Regions from separate parts of the Mesorhizobium oxytropidicola genome, predicted to be linked through region 3. Evidence: predicted binding sites of a transcription regulator. Region 3 holds the regulator's gene; each other region holds the start of a gene.

Region 1 (5,264 bases), 1.2 Mb from region 3:
GCCATGGCGGTCCTGTCGGGGCGCATGTCGTGCGGTCCGCGGTTCACTGCCGCAAAAAACGTCCACCCTCATGCAACCTCTGATGGGGGCGTGCGTTACAGGGCTCCCGAGGGGACGGAGAGGTTTGCATTGGACCGCTTTGAGATTCTGAACGAGCCGACAGGCACGTGCTGCATTTTCGACACATCCACGGAATTGCCGATAACGGTGCAAGACAAGACCCTCATCGGGCTCAGTCGGCACGAAGTGCCGTTGGCCCTGCTTGCGGTCATGGAAGCGGACGGCAAGCCGTGGGCGCCGCCGTTACTGTCGTCGCTGAGCAACTGTCGGACAAATAATGGAGATCAGACATACCAAGACGGCTTGCAAGCCTAGGCTAAAGCTCGCAGAAGTTGCGAAAAAAGCATACCGTTGGAGAAAACTTATATCGTCATCCAGCATGAAGGGGGAATCATGCCTGACCAGAATGCCCAGATCCGCGCAGCCATCGGACGGCTGCTTTCCGAGAAAACCGGAGTCGCGGTTATTTCCATGAGAGAGAGTATCGCCGAGCTGGTGGCCATAACCGGTGCGGCGCTAACCGTCGAAACCCTGCAGGACATGCTGCTGGAAATGGCCGAGGTGCGCGGCATGATGGTCGTGCTCGACGTTTAGAGCGGTTCGACGTTTCACGGAAACGGCGAACTGTTCCAACCCTTTGTTTTGACGCAACTTCTGTGCGAAAGCCGTTTCACACTTTTCCCGGGAAAACCGCTCATACTTTCCTGGAATTGCTCTTGCTCTATCTCTTTCTTTTGACGAAATTCCCGAGGGAAAGCGCTACGCGCTTTCCCTCGAGGCAGCCGGTAGCCGTTCAGCCATGGCGAGGGCAAGGCGTTCTACTCTCCCCGCCTGTGCAAGCGTGCCATCGCCGTAGATCATGCGACCGGCGCGGAAGGTGGCGCGCACGCGGGGCACGGGATGGCGGTCCGCCACGACGAGATCGGCCAGAAGGCCGGGCTCGATGGCGCCGCGATCGGTGAGGCCGAGCGCCGCGGCCGGGTTGGCGCTGGTCAGGGCGGTCGCCGCCGCAAGGCCATCGCCCCGCAGTTCCGCCAGGCCTAGCACGGCAGGCAGGATCGAGGCCGGATGATAGTCGCTGGCCAGCATGTCGAGCAGCCCGGCCTCATAGGCCTGGCGGGCGGAAAGATTGCCGGAATAGGATCCGCCACGAAGCGCGTTGGGGGCGCCCATGGCGGTGTGCATGCCGAGCCTGCGGGCTTCCTGTGCTGCTTCCAGCGTCACCGGGAATTCCGAGAGCGCGGCACCCAGGCCATGGACCAGTTCCACTTTTTCCAGCGTGTCGTCATCATGCGAGGCGAGCACGATGCCGCTAGCCCGCGCGCGGGCCGACAGGTCCTGCAGCGCATTCAGCACATCGCCCTGGCCGTTGCGGCCGGCCATGCGCTTGCCGACGACCTCGGATGCGTCCGCGACGGACATGCCGCGTTCCTTGGCGATGCGGGCGATGTAGAGTTCGACGTCGCGATACTGTCCCTGTCCGGGCGTGTGATCCATCAGCGAGATCAAATGCAGCCTGCCGGCATCCATCAGCTTTTGCAGCCTGGGAATCGCCGGGGTGAAGGTCACTTCGAAGCGGGCATGGATGCGATGGTCGACCAGGAGGTCGTCCTTCATCCCGGCGATGGTGTCGATGATCGCTGATGTGTGATCTTCCGAGCGCAGCACGCCGCTGGTGACGCTGGCGCCGATGAAGGAGAGCGCGGCGTAGGCGGTGGTGATGCCGCAGGAGGCGAGCTTCTTGTCGAGTTCGGCAATGCCGATCGGCATCGGCACGTGCACGCCGATGCGCGGCTCGACTTCCCTCTCCACCATGTCGCCATGCATGTCGATGAAGCCAGGCAGCAACAGGCGGCCGCCACCCTCTATGTCGGCATGCTCGACGGGCTTGTCGCGGATCTCGGCGATCCGGCCGTCTTCGATCCTGACGGCGCCGTTCGGAATGACGCGGTCGCGCAGGACGATTTCGAATTCACTCAGCCACATATCATGTCTCTTGCAAGGCAGCGGTTTCAAGATGGATTTCGCGGGCGACAAGGTCGGCGACATCGTCGGGGTGATGGAGGACGCCGACCATGGCGACGATTGCGCCGACTTGCCGCCGCCTCGATCACGATCTCTCCAGGACATGTTTTCTAGTTCACTCGAATGCCGGTTTCCATTTGATTTTTATGACATTTTCATGAAAGTCGGCCTTGCCGGACCGCCTGTCTCAGCCGGTACGGAATCGTTCTGACAGCCATTCGGCGGTTTGCTGGCTGGCCTGTTCGGCGGAAAGCTCAAGGCTCAGCCCCTGCAGCAGGCCGTGCAGGAAGATCCCGGTAAAGCAGTCGCCGGCGCCGATCGTGTCGGGCACGGAGACCTGCTTCAGCGGCGTGACGTGGTTGAGCACCTTGCCGTCATAGAGCGAGATCGGGCGCGTTCCGTCGGTCAGCACCAGCGTCTTCAGGCGAGGGCCGGCGATCACTGCTGCTCGCTCCCAGATCGCTCGCGTGTCCTCGCCGGGAAAATCGGCGCGCGATCCGATGACGATGTCGGCCGGGCGAGGCGAGGCGCTGCGCAGCGGAAACTGCGAAATGACAAGCGGGATCGTCCGCAGCGAGGCAACGAGGCCGGCATCGAGCACCAGGGCGTTGAGGTAGGCGGCGTCGCCGCTGACAGGCTCCGGTGCGGCGAAGGGCGGGCGCATCTGGCCGCCGGGGTTCAAAATGGTGCGCTCGCCATTGGGCTCGAGCAGGATTTCGGTGAACCGCGTTTCGCCGGCCCATAGGGTAACGTAGCCGGTATCGATGCCGCTCGCCTGCAATTTGGCGAGCGCTGCCCGGCCATGGTCGTCATCCATCAGATTGCTGATCAGCCGGACCTGGTTGCCGAGCCTGGCCAACTGGGTGCCTGTGTGGAAGCCGCCGCCGCCGAGCCTGACGCTGCGGCCGGAATAGACGATGCGCGCGCCCGAGGCGAGGGGCGAGGACAACGACCAGACCTGGTCGTAATTGACATGGCCGATAACGATGACTGTGCTCATGATCCCTGCTTTTCGCGTAGCGCATCGACGATGAAGCGCTGCGCGAGCAGGCTTAGCACTATGACCGGCACCAGGGACAGCAGGCTGGCGGCCATCGGAGCGCCAGCGGGCGTGTGCAGTTCTCGATCGATAATACGAGCCAGTTGCTCAACGTGCCGGCACAGGCTGCGAACGGCAGGGCTTGAACAGCCGCTTTACCCGCCCAAAATAAAATCGGCGCAGCGGTCGGCGATCATGATCACCGGGGCGTTGGTGTTGCCGCTGATCAGGCGCGGCATGATCGAGGCGTCGCAGATGCGCAGGCGCGGTACGCCGCGCACGCGCAGTTGCGGGTCGACCACCGCGTCGTCGTCGCTGCCCATCCGGCAGGTGCCGCAGGGGTGATAGACCGTCTTGGCGTGTTCGAGGATGTGATCCGATATCGCCTGGTCGGAAAGGTCGGCGTCCGCACCCGGCGACAGTTCCTCGGCGACCACCGCCCGCAGTGCCGGCTGGCGCAGGATGGTGCGGGCGATCTTCATGCCGGCGAGCAGCAAGGCAAGATCGTCCGGGTCGGAGAGGAAGCCGGTGGTGAAGCGGATCGGGTCCGCCGCATCACGCGAGCGCAGGCTGACCGTACCGCGCGATTTTGGCCGCAGCACACACGGGTTGAGCTCCATGCCGTGGCGCTCGATCGAGCCGTGCTCGGCGCTTTCGATCATCACCGGCAGGACATGGAACTGGATATCGGGCCGGCCATCGCCATCGGTGTCGAAGAAGCCGCCGCTTTCGACGACGTTGGAGGTGAGCAGGCCGGTGCGGAACATCAGGTATTGCAGGCCGTGGCGCAGCGCGCGCAGGCCGCGATCTTGTCCGAGCAGCGAGATCGGCCGGCGCGTCAGCGCATAGACGGGGGCGGCGACATGGTCCTGCAGGTCACGGCCGACCGCGGGGATGTCGCGGATGACGGGAATGCCGAGCCCGGTCAGATGCTCGGCCGGGCCGAGGCCCGATAGCATCATCAGCTTGGGCGTCGCCAGCGCGCCAGCTGTGAGGATCACTTCGGCCTTTGCCGTCGCCGCATGGTTTTGGCCGTCCGACGTGGTGTAGGCGAGGCCACTCGCCGCACCGTTTTCCAGGGTCACGCCGGTGACCAGCGCATCGGTGATCACCGTCAGGTTGGCGTTGCCGGCCAGCGGCCTCAGGAACACCTTTGCCGCCGACTGTCTCTCCCCATTCGCCGTGGTCGTCTGGTAGAAGCCGACGCCTTCCTGCACGGCGCCGTTGAAGTCGTCATTGTAGCGATAGCCGGCCTGTTGCGCGGCCTTGATATAGGCCAATGACAGCGGGTGGCGATGGCGGGGATCGGAGACCGCCAGCGGTCCTTCGGTGCCGTGGCGTTCACCGGCCAGGCGCTCATTGCGCTCCAGCCGCCGGAACACCGGCAGCACCTCGTCCCAGCCCCAGCCGGGGCAGCCGAGGTCGCGCCAGCCATCGTAATCCTGCGGCTGGCCCCTGATGTAGAGCATGGCGTTGATGGAGGAGCCGCCGCCCAGCGTGCGGCCCTGCGGCACCGGCAGCCGGCGTCCGCCGACGCTGGGCTCCGGCTCGGATTCGTAGATCCAGCTGCGCGCCGTGCCGATCACCTTGGCGAAGGTGGCGGGCATGTCGATGAGCCTGGTGTTGTCGGCCGGGCCGGCCTCGACGACCAGCACGCGCTTACCGGCATTGACCAGCCGGTTGGCCAGCGTGCAGCCGGCCGAGCCGGCGCCGGCGATGATGTAGTCGTACGCAGCGCTCATCGTGTCAGGCATACCGCATGATGACGGTCTTGGTTTCGAGATAGCCCTCAATCGCCGCACGTCCGTGCTCGCGGCCGATGCCGGACTGTTTGAAGCCGCCGAACGGTGCCGCGGGGTCGAGCGTGTTGTGCGAATTGACCCATACCGTGCCGGCTTTGAGGCCGTGGATGGCGGTCATCGCCTTGCCCATGTCGCGGGTCCAGATCGAGGCCGAGAGACCATAGCGCGTGTCGTTGGCGATGCGGATCGCCTCGTCGAGATCGGCGACCGGCATCGCCGCCACCACCGGCCCGAACACCTCCTCGCGCACGATCTCCATGTCGGGCCGGACATTATGCAGGATGGTCGGCGCCACATAGTGGCCCTTGCCGGGCACCGGCCGTGCGCCGCTGACCCGT
Region 2 (5,264 bases), 710 kb from region 3:
ATCGGCTTCAGCTTGAGGAGCACGATAAATGTGGCGGTGGTTCAGCGCGCCGGATAGTTGGCGAGGTGCAAAAAGCAAGCAGTTGGTACATTCTGCCGGGGAAGCGGAGGTACTCCTCTATGGCTGCGGGCCGGTGGATAAGCAAAAAATGGCATTCCGCGCGGGATCGCCATCGAGCCTATCTGGATTTCGTTAGCCGGCATCCCATCTCGCTTGTGCCACTTGCAGCACTCTATGTCGGTCTGGTCGCGTTCTTGCTGGTTTGTTGCGTCGTCGTGGTCTCCAGCCTTGTCGACTTCCTGTGGCGCGGTCTTGAGCCTGACGCAAAGCTCAACATCGTACTTCCCTTCACCGTGATTTTCCTCTGGGGCCCGCTCACACTTATCGTCGCGGCCCACTACCTCTACGTCACATTCGTCAGCTTCCTGTCGGCGTCGCAACTCAGAAGTTTTGCGCGGCCGGTCTTCCAGGTGCTGCAGCTCGTTGCGACCACGATGATCTTCTTCGCGGCGGTTCACTACTACATCGCCCTGTTAACCGACGGCGTCGCCTATGATGGGCTCCTGCGCCCGATGCCGGAGGGCGGCTGGTCGCCCTGGGTCAACTGGTTCGACAAGCTTATCTTCGTGCCGTCCGCGGCAACAATTGTCGACTGTATCTACTTCAGCGCGGTCACAATGGCGACCGTCGGCTACGGTGACATCAAACCACTGACGATGACGGCGAAGATCGCGACCATTGCCGAAATCCTGTTTTCCTTCGGGCTGATCGTCGTGGTGCTGGGATGGGTGATCGGCCACGCTAAGGGCGCCGGTCCGGTTGCGCCCACCATCGTGCCGCCCACCGACAGCCAAACGTCCGCGGAATGAAGCGTTATCTCACGCCGATTTCGGCTCCAGCCGGCGGAAACCGACGGCGTCCGTCAGCATCGCCTCGTCGACCATGCCGGCATTGTGGAGCGCAAGCAGGGTCAGGGCGATTTCGCGCGCTTGCGGCGAATCGGGGTGGGCTTCGCGCTTGAGGCAGGCTTCGTCAAAGACGCGCTGCAGCCTGGCGATTTCGGCGGGCTTGAGCAGGCCACGATCATAGACGGACTTCGACATGGCGGTCTCCTGAAGGAGGAGTTAGGGCGCCACCTGTAAATTGCCAGTCTTTCCCGGAGCTTGAATAGGCTTCATGCCGAAGGAGGGGCATTCGGGAACCGAACCCCCTCCCAAGGCTGCAAGCCGGCGCCTGAGATCAGACCGCGATCTTGCCACCGCCTTGCCTGGTGATGGCGACGACCGACGGCCGCACCGGCATGTCGGGCTTGAAGTCGGGCCAGCGTGTCGACGGATCCTCGTAGTAGGACGGGCGGCCAAAACCGTCCCGATCCTCGCCGCCATCGCCCGGATGCTGGACGGCGACGAAGGCGGTCTGGTCGTCGGGCGCAAACAGCGGGCCGCACATTTCCGCGCCGATCGGCACGCGGAAGAACAGTTTTGAGGTCGCCCGCGCGGCCCCTTCGGTGTCGACCGCCCACAGGCCGTCGGTGCGGCCGGTGGCCTTTGGGCCTTGGCCGTCGGTGGCGACCCACAGGCGCCCGGCTGAATCGACCGCGCAATTGTCGGGCATGCCGAACCAGCCATTGGCCGTCGTCGCCGTCGAGAAGGTGGCGCCGACATCGGCAACCGAGGGATCGCCGCATTTCAACAGCACTTCCCATTTGCCCTTGGTGGCGGTGAAATCGCCGTCGGTCTCGGTGATCTCGATGATGTGGCCGAAGGCATTTTCGGCGCGCGGGTTGGCGGCATCGACCTGGTCGGCCTTGCGCTTGGAATTGTTGGTCAGCATGACATAGACCTTGCCGTTGACACCATTGGGCTGGATGTCCTCGGGCCGGTCCATCTTGGTGGCGCCGAGCAAATCGGCGGCGCGGCGCGTCTCGATCAGCACGTCGGCCTGGCCAGCGAAGCCGTTTTCCGCCGTCAGCGGCCCCTGGCCGAAGACGATCGGCAGCCAGTCGACCGTGCCGTCCTCGGCGAATTTGGCGACATGCAGCGTGCCGTCGTCGAGCAGGTCCTTGTTGGCGGCATGGTCGTTGGCGTTGAAGGCGCCCTTGGTGACGAATTTGTAGACATAGTCGAAGCGTTCGTCGTCGCCGAGATAGAAGACGACGCGGCCGTCCTTGGCGACGATCGATTCGGCGCCTTCATGCTTGAAGCGCCCCATGGCGGTGCGCTTCCTCGGCGTCGAGGTCGGATCGTTGACGTCGACCTCGACGATCCAGCCGAAGCGATTGGGTTCGTTCGGCTCCTTGGCGAGGTTGAAGCGGTCGTAATGCGCGCCCCATTCATAGGCGCCTTCCGGAATGCCGAGCCGCTTGTAGTTGGCGGCTTCCTTGTGGCCCTCGGGCAGTTCGCCGGAGAAATAGCCGTGGATGTTCTCCTCGGCCATCACATAGGTGCCCCAGGGTGTGACGCCGCCGGCGCAATTGTTGAAAGTGCCGAACACCTTGGTGCCGGACGGATCGGCATTGGTCTTGACGCGGTCATGGCCGGCGACCGGACCGGAGAGCGCCATTTCGGTGGTGGAGGTGATGCGGCGGTTGAGCTTGCCGTCACGCACCACTTGCCACTTGCCGCCCTGCTTGCGGATCTCGACGATGGTGCCGCCATGCGCCGCCATCTCGACATCGACCTGCTCCTTCGAGAGCGGGGCGACCTCGGCCTTCTTCTTCCCGTCCTTCTCGACGATCGAAACGATGCCGGGGAACATCAGATGCGGGTTGGTGTATTCGTGGTTGACCACCAGCAGCCCGTGCTCGGCCGAGCCGTCGATCGCGATATAGCCGACATAGTCATTGTTGTAGCCGAACTGTTTCGCCTGGGCCTGCGCCGACTGCTTCGTCGGGTCGAACTCCGGTGAATCGGCAAACAGCGGATCGCCCCAGCGCAACAGCACGTCGGCGTCATAGCCCGGCGCGACGTGGTGCTTGTCGTCGATGCCGGCCTGGAGCTCGTCGAATTTGAAGGCGGAGCCTTCCGCGGCGCGGGCATCGTCGGCGGCGATCATGGCCAGCGGGCTGACGGTGGCGGCGATCGCCGAGACGGCGAGTGATCCCTTCAGGAAACCCCGGCGCGAGAACCGCGCGGCGATGATATCGCCCATGGTGCGGTTGTCGGTGGGGTTGATGGCCGGTCCTTCGTTTTCCTCGAGCAGGCTGGTGCGGAATCGGGCGTCGGGGGAGCGATGTTCGGTCATGAGGGCCTCTGGCTTGGAGTGGCTGGAGCTTGTTGCCTGTTCGACCCCTTACGTCAGGCCGATCACATTTTCGTGACATCATACAAGCACCAATGCCCGAGGCGAGGCGACCCGTCACGCACGACATCAGACTTTGGTCCAACCTTGCGCTTGCAAAGGTCCTGGAGGACAACCGCAACGGTCGCAGGTCGCTTCCGGTCACTACATCTTTCGGGGATGTTGTTGGGTGCACTGCAACTTTGGGGGTGGGCACCGGCTCAATCGACGGAGATCAGGATGCACGGATCGATCACGGCCCGTTGTCGCCGGCTTGCGCTCGTCTCGTCGGCTGCTCTGGCGCTGACCATTATTCCCTATCGAATTGCCCTGCACGGCTCCGCCCCTGCAATCGATGCCGCATACGCACAGGCTGCCAAAGGCGGTGGCAATGGCGGTGGCAATGGCGGCGGTAACGGCGGTGGCAATGGCGGCGGCAACGGCGGTGGCAATGGCGGCGGCAACAGTGGTGGCAATGGCGGCGGCAACAGCGGTGGCAATGGCGGCGGCGGCAACAACGGCAACGGGAATGGAAACGGCGGCAATTCCGGAACGGATGACGGTGGCGGCGATACGGGATCCGGCAAGGGCCAGAACGACCAAGGCGCCAGCCATGTCAACGCAACGACCGGCGACAAGGTCGAGGTAGACGGCAACAAGATCACGGTCACGCATCCCGACGGCATAACCGAAAAGATCGAGAACGGCCGTTTCAGGATGAAGGATGCGCTGGGGCGCACGATCATCGACCGCCGGGCCACGCCGGCCGATGTCAGCCGTCTGAAGGCCTTGTGAGGCTGGTCAACAGGCAACGACCAGCTTCACAAGTCACCTCCGCCGCCCCCGGCGGAGGTGACTTGTTTTTGTCCGGCCCTCGCGCGGTTCCGCGACGGCCTGACCCATTATTTTGACGCAATTCCCAAGAAAGCGCTATGCGCTTTCTTGGGAAAGCCGCTTCACACTTTTCCTGGAATTGCTCTAGCCTGGAATTGCCCTAGGGGCGGTTCCTGTCCCGGTCGCGCAACTCGCGCATCATCAGAGCCGCTTCAGTGCGGTTTCGCACATGGAGTTTCGACAGCACCCCGGTCATGTGGTGCTTGACCGTCTTCTCCTGCAGCTCCAGGCGCAAGGCAACCTCCTTGTTGCTGAGCCCTTCCGCCACCAGCCGCAGGATTTCCGTCTGTCGTTCGGTCAGGTGCCGCAACCGGTCCGCCACACCGTCGGCGGGTTGCGGCGATTGGAGATCGGAAAGCAGCCGCGCCGACAGCGTCGGCGTCAGATAGCTCTCGCCGGCCGCCACGTTGCGCAGGATGTCGGCCAGCGCGCGCGACCCGACACCCTTGAGGATATAGCCTTGCACCCCTGCGTTCAGGGCCTTGGTTACATCGGCATTGGCCTCCGAAACGGTCAGCATGACGATCTTCTGTGCGGGATGGTCGGCAAGGATGCTTGCAACCGCGGCCAGGCCGCCGCCCGGCATGGAGATGTCGAGCAGCAATATGTCGGGCTGCACCGTCGAGGCGATGCGTTCGGCATCCTGCGCCGTCGCACCTTCGCCGACGATCTCGAAACCTCCGATCTCCGACAGGCTGCGCGACACGCCTTCGCGAAACAGCGGATGATCGTCGACAACGGCAATGCGAATGGCCCCAATCATGCTTGCTCCTCAATCGAAAGACTGATCACCAATCGCGTGCCGTGCGCTCCGGTCAAGGTCTGGAACTGGCCGCCAATGCTTTCGACCCGCTCCCTGAGGCCGGCGAGCCCCAGCCCCTCGACCCGCGCCGGGTCGAAGCCCGGCCCGCCATCCGACACTTCGACAAAAAGCCTGCCGCTCTTCATCCCGGCACGCACCGCCTGGTCCTTGGCCCGCCCGTGGCGATAGGCATTGTTCAGCCCTTCCTGCACGAAACGATAGATGCTGATCTTCTCGGAGGCGCCGGGTTCGGGCAAATGCCTGGGCAGTGTGAGCGCCACCGACGTTC
Region 3 (5,264 bases):
GATCTTCCATGGAATGACCCGCGCCGCCGCCATATTGGTGCTGGTCCTGCTCGGTGGCGTTGCGATCTCTCTGGTAGCCGGTTCCTGGCAAGCACTGTCGACCTTCGGCTTCTCCTTCCTGACCAGCGAAAGCTGGAACCCGGTGACGGAGAAGTTCGGTGCCCTGGCGCCGATCTACGGCACCATCATCACCTCGGCCATAGCCATCCTGATCGCCGTGCCGCTCGGTATCGGCATCGCCATCTTCCTCACCGAGCTTTGCCCGCGCCCGCTTCGAGGTCCGATCGGCATGGCGGTGGAACTGCTGGCCGGCATCCCTTCGATCATCTACGGCATCTGGGGCCTGTTCGTGCTGGCGCCGTTCCTGCAGACGACGGTGCAGCCTTTCATCATCAGCGTGTTCCACGGCGTTCCGGGCCTCAACGGCCTGTTCGCCGGTCCCCCTTACGGCATCGGCCTGCTGACCTCGGCGATGATCCTGGCCATCATGATCCTGCCTTTCATCACCTCGATCACCAAGGACGTCTTTGATACGGTGCCATCGGTGCTCAAGGAATCGGCCTATGGCATCGGCTGCACGACCTGGGAAGTCACGCGCCGGGTCGTCATTCCTTACACGCGCATCGGCATCATGGGCGGCGTCATGCTCGCTCTCGGCCGTGCGCTCGGCGAAACGATGGCGGTGACCTTCGTCATCGGCAACGCGCACCGCATCTCGACGTCGCTGTTTGCGCCGGCAACGACCATCTCGGCGACCATCGCCAACGAATTCACCGAAGCGGTCGGCGATCTCTACACCTCCTCGCTGGTGGCGCTCGGCCTGATCCTGTTCGTCATCACCTTCCTGATCCTTGCCATCGCCCGCTACATGCTGATGCGCATTGACGCCCGCACCGGAGCCTGACCGATGTCGACAGCCGCATCGCTTCACCAGAGCCGCAAGCGCAAGAATGGCGTGATGATGACGCTGTGCGTCGTTGCCGCCGGCATCGGCCTTGCCTGGCTGGCGCTGATCCTTGGCGCCCTGCTCTACAAGGGCCTGTCCGGCGTCTCACTGTCGGTCTTCACGGAAATGACGCCACCGCCCGGCGATGCCGGCGGCCTGCTCAACGCCATCTACGGCAGCATCGTGATGACCATCATCGGCATCATCGTCGGCACGCCGATCGGCGTGTTGGCCGGCACCTACATGGCCGAGTACGGCCGCTTCTCGAAGCTCACCACCGTGGTGCGCTTCATCAACGACATCCTTTTGTCGGCTCCGTCGATCATCATCGGCCTGTTCGTCTATGAGCTGATGGTGCGGCCGATGGGGCATTTCTCAGCAATCGCCGGCGCCGTCGCACTTGCCATCCTGGTCATCCCGGTCGTGGTGCGCACCACTGAAGACATGCTCAATCTGGTGCCAAACGCCTTGCGCGAAGCCGGCACCGCGATCGGCGCGCCGCGCTGGGTGGTGATCCGCTCGGTTGCCTACCGCGCCGCACTTTCCGGCATCGTCACCGGCATATTGCTGGCCATCGCCCGCATCTCCGGCGAGACGGCGCCGCTTCTTTTCACGGCGCTGAACAACCAGTTCTGGTCGAGCAATCTCAACGCGCCGATGGCCAGCCTGCCTGTCACCATCTTCCAGTTCGCTCTCAGCCCTTACGAGGAATGGCAGCAGCTGGCCTGGACCGGCGCACTCATCATCACATTGACGGTTCTCGCGCTCAGCATCTTTGCGCGCAGCCTGACCGGACGCAGAGAGGACAAATGAGCCAGATGTTGTCTCCAGACATGACGATCGCCGCCGAGGCGGTGGCCAAGGCCAAGATCGAGGTCAAGAACCTCAACTTCTACTATGGCCAGTCGAAGGCCCTGAAGGATATCACGCTGTCGCTGCCCGAACGCAGCGTCACCGCCTTCATCGGCCCTTCGGGCTGCGGGAAGTCGACGCTGCTGCGCGTCTTCAACCGCATCTACGAGCTCTATCCCAAGCAGACCGCCGAGGGCCAGGTGCTGCTCGACGGCCAGAACGTTCTCGACCGCTCGCAGGACCTCAACCTGCTGCGCACCAAGATCGGCATGGTGTTCCAGAAGCCGACGCCGTTCCCGATGTCGATCTACGAGAACATCGCTTTCGGCGTCAGGCTCTATGAGAAGATCAGCAAGGCCGAGATGGACGGCCGTGTCGAGCAGGCGCTGAAGCGCGCGGCACTCTGGACCGAGGTCAAGGACAAGCTCAATGCCAGCGGCCTCAGCCTGTCGGGCGGCCAGCAGCAGCGGCTGTGCATCGCCCGCACCGTGGCGGTGAAGCCGGAAGTCATCCTGCTCGACGAGCCGGCCTCGGCGCTCGACCCGCTGTCGACCGCCAAGATCGAGGAGCTGATCGACGAATTGCAAGCCGACTACACGATCGTCATCGTCACCCACAATATGCAGCAGGCGGCGCGCGTGTCGAAGCAGACCGCCTTCATGTATCTGGGCGAACTGGTCGAGTTCGACAAAACCGAGAAGATCTTCACGTCGCCTCGCGAGAAGCGCACGCAAGACTACATCACCGGCCGCTTCGGCTGATCGCACGCATACGAGGACCAGGATCATGGCCGAACATACAGTCGCAGCCTTCGACGAGGATCTCGGACAGATCAGCAGGCTGATCAGCGACATGGGCGATCTCGCCGGCTCGATGGTCGGCGGTGCCACCAAGGCACTGCTGAATTCCGACAATGCTCTGGCACAGCGCGTGGTCTCCGACGACGCCATCATGGATGCGCGCCAGCGCGAGCTCGACGACCGCGCCATCACACTGATCGCCAAGCGCCAGCCTATGGCCGACGATCTGCGTCATGTCGTCGGCTCGATCCGCATGGCCGGCGACCTCGAACGCATCGGCGATCTTGCCAAGAACATCGCCAAGCGCGTCGGCACCGTCGGGCTCAGCGCCACGCCGCGCGATCTTTCGCACTCCATCGACGCCATGGCGCAGCTGGTGTTGATCCAGGTGCAGGGCGTGATCGAAGAGTATGCGGCGCGCGATGCCGCCGCGCTGGCGAAGCTGCGCGCCGACGACGAGCGCATCGACGTCAAATACACCTCCGTCTTCCGCGAACTGCTGACCTATATGATGGAGGATCCGCGCAACATCACGGCTTGCACGCATCTGCTGTTCTGCGCCAAGAATCTCGAACGCATCGGCGACCATGTGACCAACATCGCCGAAAACGCGTACTATGTCCTGACCGGCACGCAACTGCCCGCCAACCGTCCAAAACAGGACGAGACGGCGATGTCGGCGCCGGCGGCCTGAGCGCAGGGGTAACCAATCGATGATCGCACCACGCATCATGGTGGTGGAGGATGAGGAGCCGCTTGGCGTGCTCCTCCGCTACAATCTGGAATCGGAGGGTTACCAGGTCGAGGTGGTGACACGCGGCGACGAAGCCGAAATCCGCCTGCAGGAAAACGTGCCCGACCTTCTGGTGCTCGACTGGATGGTGCCGGCGGTGTCCGGCATCGAACTCTGCCGGCGCCTGCGGATGCGGCCCGAGACCGAGCGGCTGCCGATCATCATGCTGACCGCGCGCGGCGAGGAAAGCGACCGTGTGCGCGGCCTTTCGACCGGCGCCGACGACTATCTGGTCAAGCCGTTCTCGACGCCGGAATTCATGGCTCGCGTCAAGGCGCTGCTGCGCCGCGCCAAGCCGGAAGTTCTGTCCAGCGTGCTCAAGGTCGGCGACATCGTGCTCGACCGCGAATCGCACCGGGTCTATCGCAAGAAGAGCGAGATCCGGCTCGGGCCGACCGAGTTCCGCCTCCTCGAATTCATGATGCGCCATCCCGGTCGCGTGTTCTCGCGCAGCCAGTTGCTCGACAATGTCTGGGGCGAGACGATCTACATCGACGAGCGCACCGTGGACGTGCATGTCGGCCGGCTGCGCAAGGCGGTCAACAATGGCCGCATGCCCGATGTTATCAGGACCATTCGGGGGGCGGGCTACGCGATCCGCGAGGATTAGGGATATGCTGATATTCAGGTGATGCCGGCCTGCGAATGGCGGTTTCCCGCGCTTCCGGTACTCACGGACCCAAATGTCCGCTCCGTTCCGGTTCTCGGAACCCGCCATTCTCGACTCGGCCTGACCTGAATCTCAACATATCCCTGCGCGTTACTCAGGCAACGTTCTTGCCGGCAACGCCTGACTTACCCTGCCCGCCCGGCGCGAAAATCTCCTGGTCGACGAAGGTCAGTGCGCGCATGGCGCAGCCTTCGCGGATCAGCGGCAGTTCGTTCGGTTCGGTGTCGAAGGAAATCGATTTCGAGTGCTGGCCGCCAGCGGTCTGGGCGATCGCCTCGCGCAATGCCGGCTCGATCAGGTCGAAGGCGGCGGCGCTGACGCCGACCATGGCGACGGGTGCGGGATCGATCAGCGCGAACAGGCTGCCGAGGCCATAGCCGAGCGCCTCGCCGGCTTTACGATAGGCTTCGCGCTCGGGCCCGTCCCGTTCCCGCGCCGTCGCGGCCAGTGCCCGCATCTGGGCGTCGCTGACATCTGCGACCGGCTCGGTGTCCTCACCGAGCTGCCGGGCATTGCGCCAGATGGCGTAGTTGCCGGCATAGGCCTCGACGCAGCCGCGCCGCCCGCAGCGGCAGAGCGCGCCGCCTGGCCGATGGATCATGTGGCCGAACTCGCCGCCCGAGGAATGGGTGCCGGTGAACAGCTCGCCCTTCAACACCAGCCCCATGCCGATGCCGTGCGAAAGCAGGATGGCGATGAAGTCGTCGCGGTAACGCTCGGGATCGCGCCAGCGCAGCGCCACCGCCATCATGTTGCAGTCGTTTTCCATGGTGGCGGGGATGCCGAACTCGGCTTCGAGTATATCGGCGAAGGCGATGTCGGTCTGTGGCGTGATCGGCGACCACAGCATCGCCCGGGCCTCGGTGTCGGTGATGCCCTGGATTGCCAGTGCGATGCGGGCGACGCTGCGCACGTCGATATCGGGATCATCGAGGCGGCGCCGCACGATGGCGACGCATTCGCCGATCAGCGCCTCGCGCGACATGGTCAGCGTGTCCAGCCGGCGCTGTTCCTCCGATATCACCTGGCCGGCATAGTCGATGACCGCGACGGACAGGAAATTCAGCGACAGCACCACGGTCATGACGGCCGCGGCCTCCGGGTTGAGGCCGAGGCCGACCTGCGGCCTGCCGCGCTTCAGCGAGCCGGCCTCGCTCGGCTTGCCTTCGGCCAGGATGCCTTCACCGATCAGATCGGAGGAAA

The links. The regulator PhoB, encoded in region 3, activates phosphate uptake and scavenging genes when phosphate is short. The targets are predictions, from matches to a motif close to TGTCATNNANCTGTCAT.
Region 1: AC0V8S_RS14015 (alpha-D-ribose 1-methylphosphonate 5-triphosphate diphosphatase) is a predicted target of PhoB. The motif match lies at 2,232-2,248, and genes of this name have one in related genera.
Region 2: AC0V8S_RS04480 (PhoX family protein) is a predicted target of PhoB. The motif match lies at 3,305-3,321, and genes of this name have one in related genera.

The regions. Positions count from the first base shown of each region.
Region 1 is NZ_CM149692.1:2,825,232-2,830,495, forward strand. Features, by position in the region: gene AC0V8S_RS14005 (hypothetical protein) at 130-375, shown strand; gene AC0V8S_RS14010 (hypothetical protein) at 454-654, shown strand; gene AC0V8S_RS14015 (alpha-D-ribose 1-methylphosphonate 5-triphosphate diphosphatase) at 820-2,046, opposite strand; gene AC0V8S_RS14020 (PfkB family carbohydrate kinase) at 2,273-3,085, opposite strand; gene AC0V8S_RS14025 (GMC family oxidoreductase) at 3,280-4,866, opposite strand; gene AC0V8S_RS14030 (aldehyde dehydrogenase family protein) at 4,871-5,264, opposite strand, start outside.
Region 2 is NZ_CM149692.1:916,734-921,997, reverse strand. Features, by position in the region: partial or broken gene AC0V8S_RS04495 (GNAT family N-acetyltransferase) at 1-57, shown strand, start outside; gene AC0V8S_RS04490 (potassium channel family protein) at 120-869, shown strand; gene AC0V8S_RS04485 (hypothetical protein) at 879-1,103, opposite strand; gene AC0V8S_RS04480 (PhoX family protein) at 1,240-3,243, opposite strand; gene AC0V8S_RS04475 (hypothetical protein) at 3,520-4,074, shown strand; gene AC0V8S_RS04470 (response regulator) at 4,274-4,936, opposite strand; gene AC0V8S_RS04465 (sensor histidine kinase) at 4,933-5,264, opposite strand, start outside.
Region 3 is NZ_CM149692.1:1,625,695-1,630,958, forward strand. Features, by position in the region: gene pstC (phosphate ABC transporter permease subunit PstC) at 1-904, shown strand, start outside; gene pstA (phosphate ABC transporter permease PstA) at 908-1,759, shown strand; gene pstB (phosphate ABC transporter ATP-binding protein PstB) at 1,756-2,559, shown strand; gene phoU (phosphate signaling complex protein PhoU) at 2,585-3,292, shown strand; gene phoB (phosphate regulon transcriptional regulator PhoB) at 3,312-4,001, shown strand; gene AC0V8S_RS08195 (ROK family protein) at 4,156-5,264, opposite strand, start outside.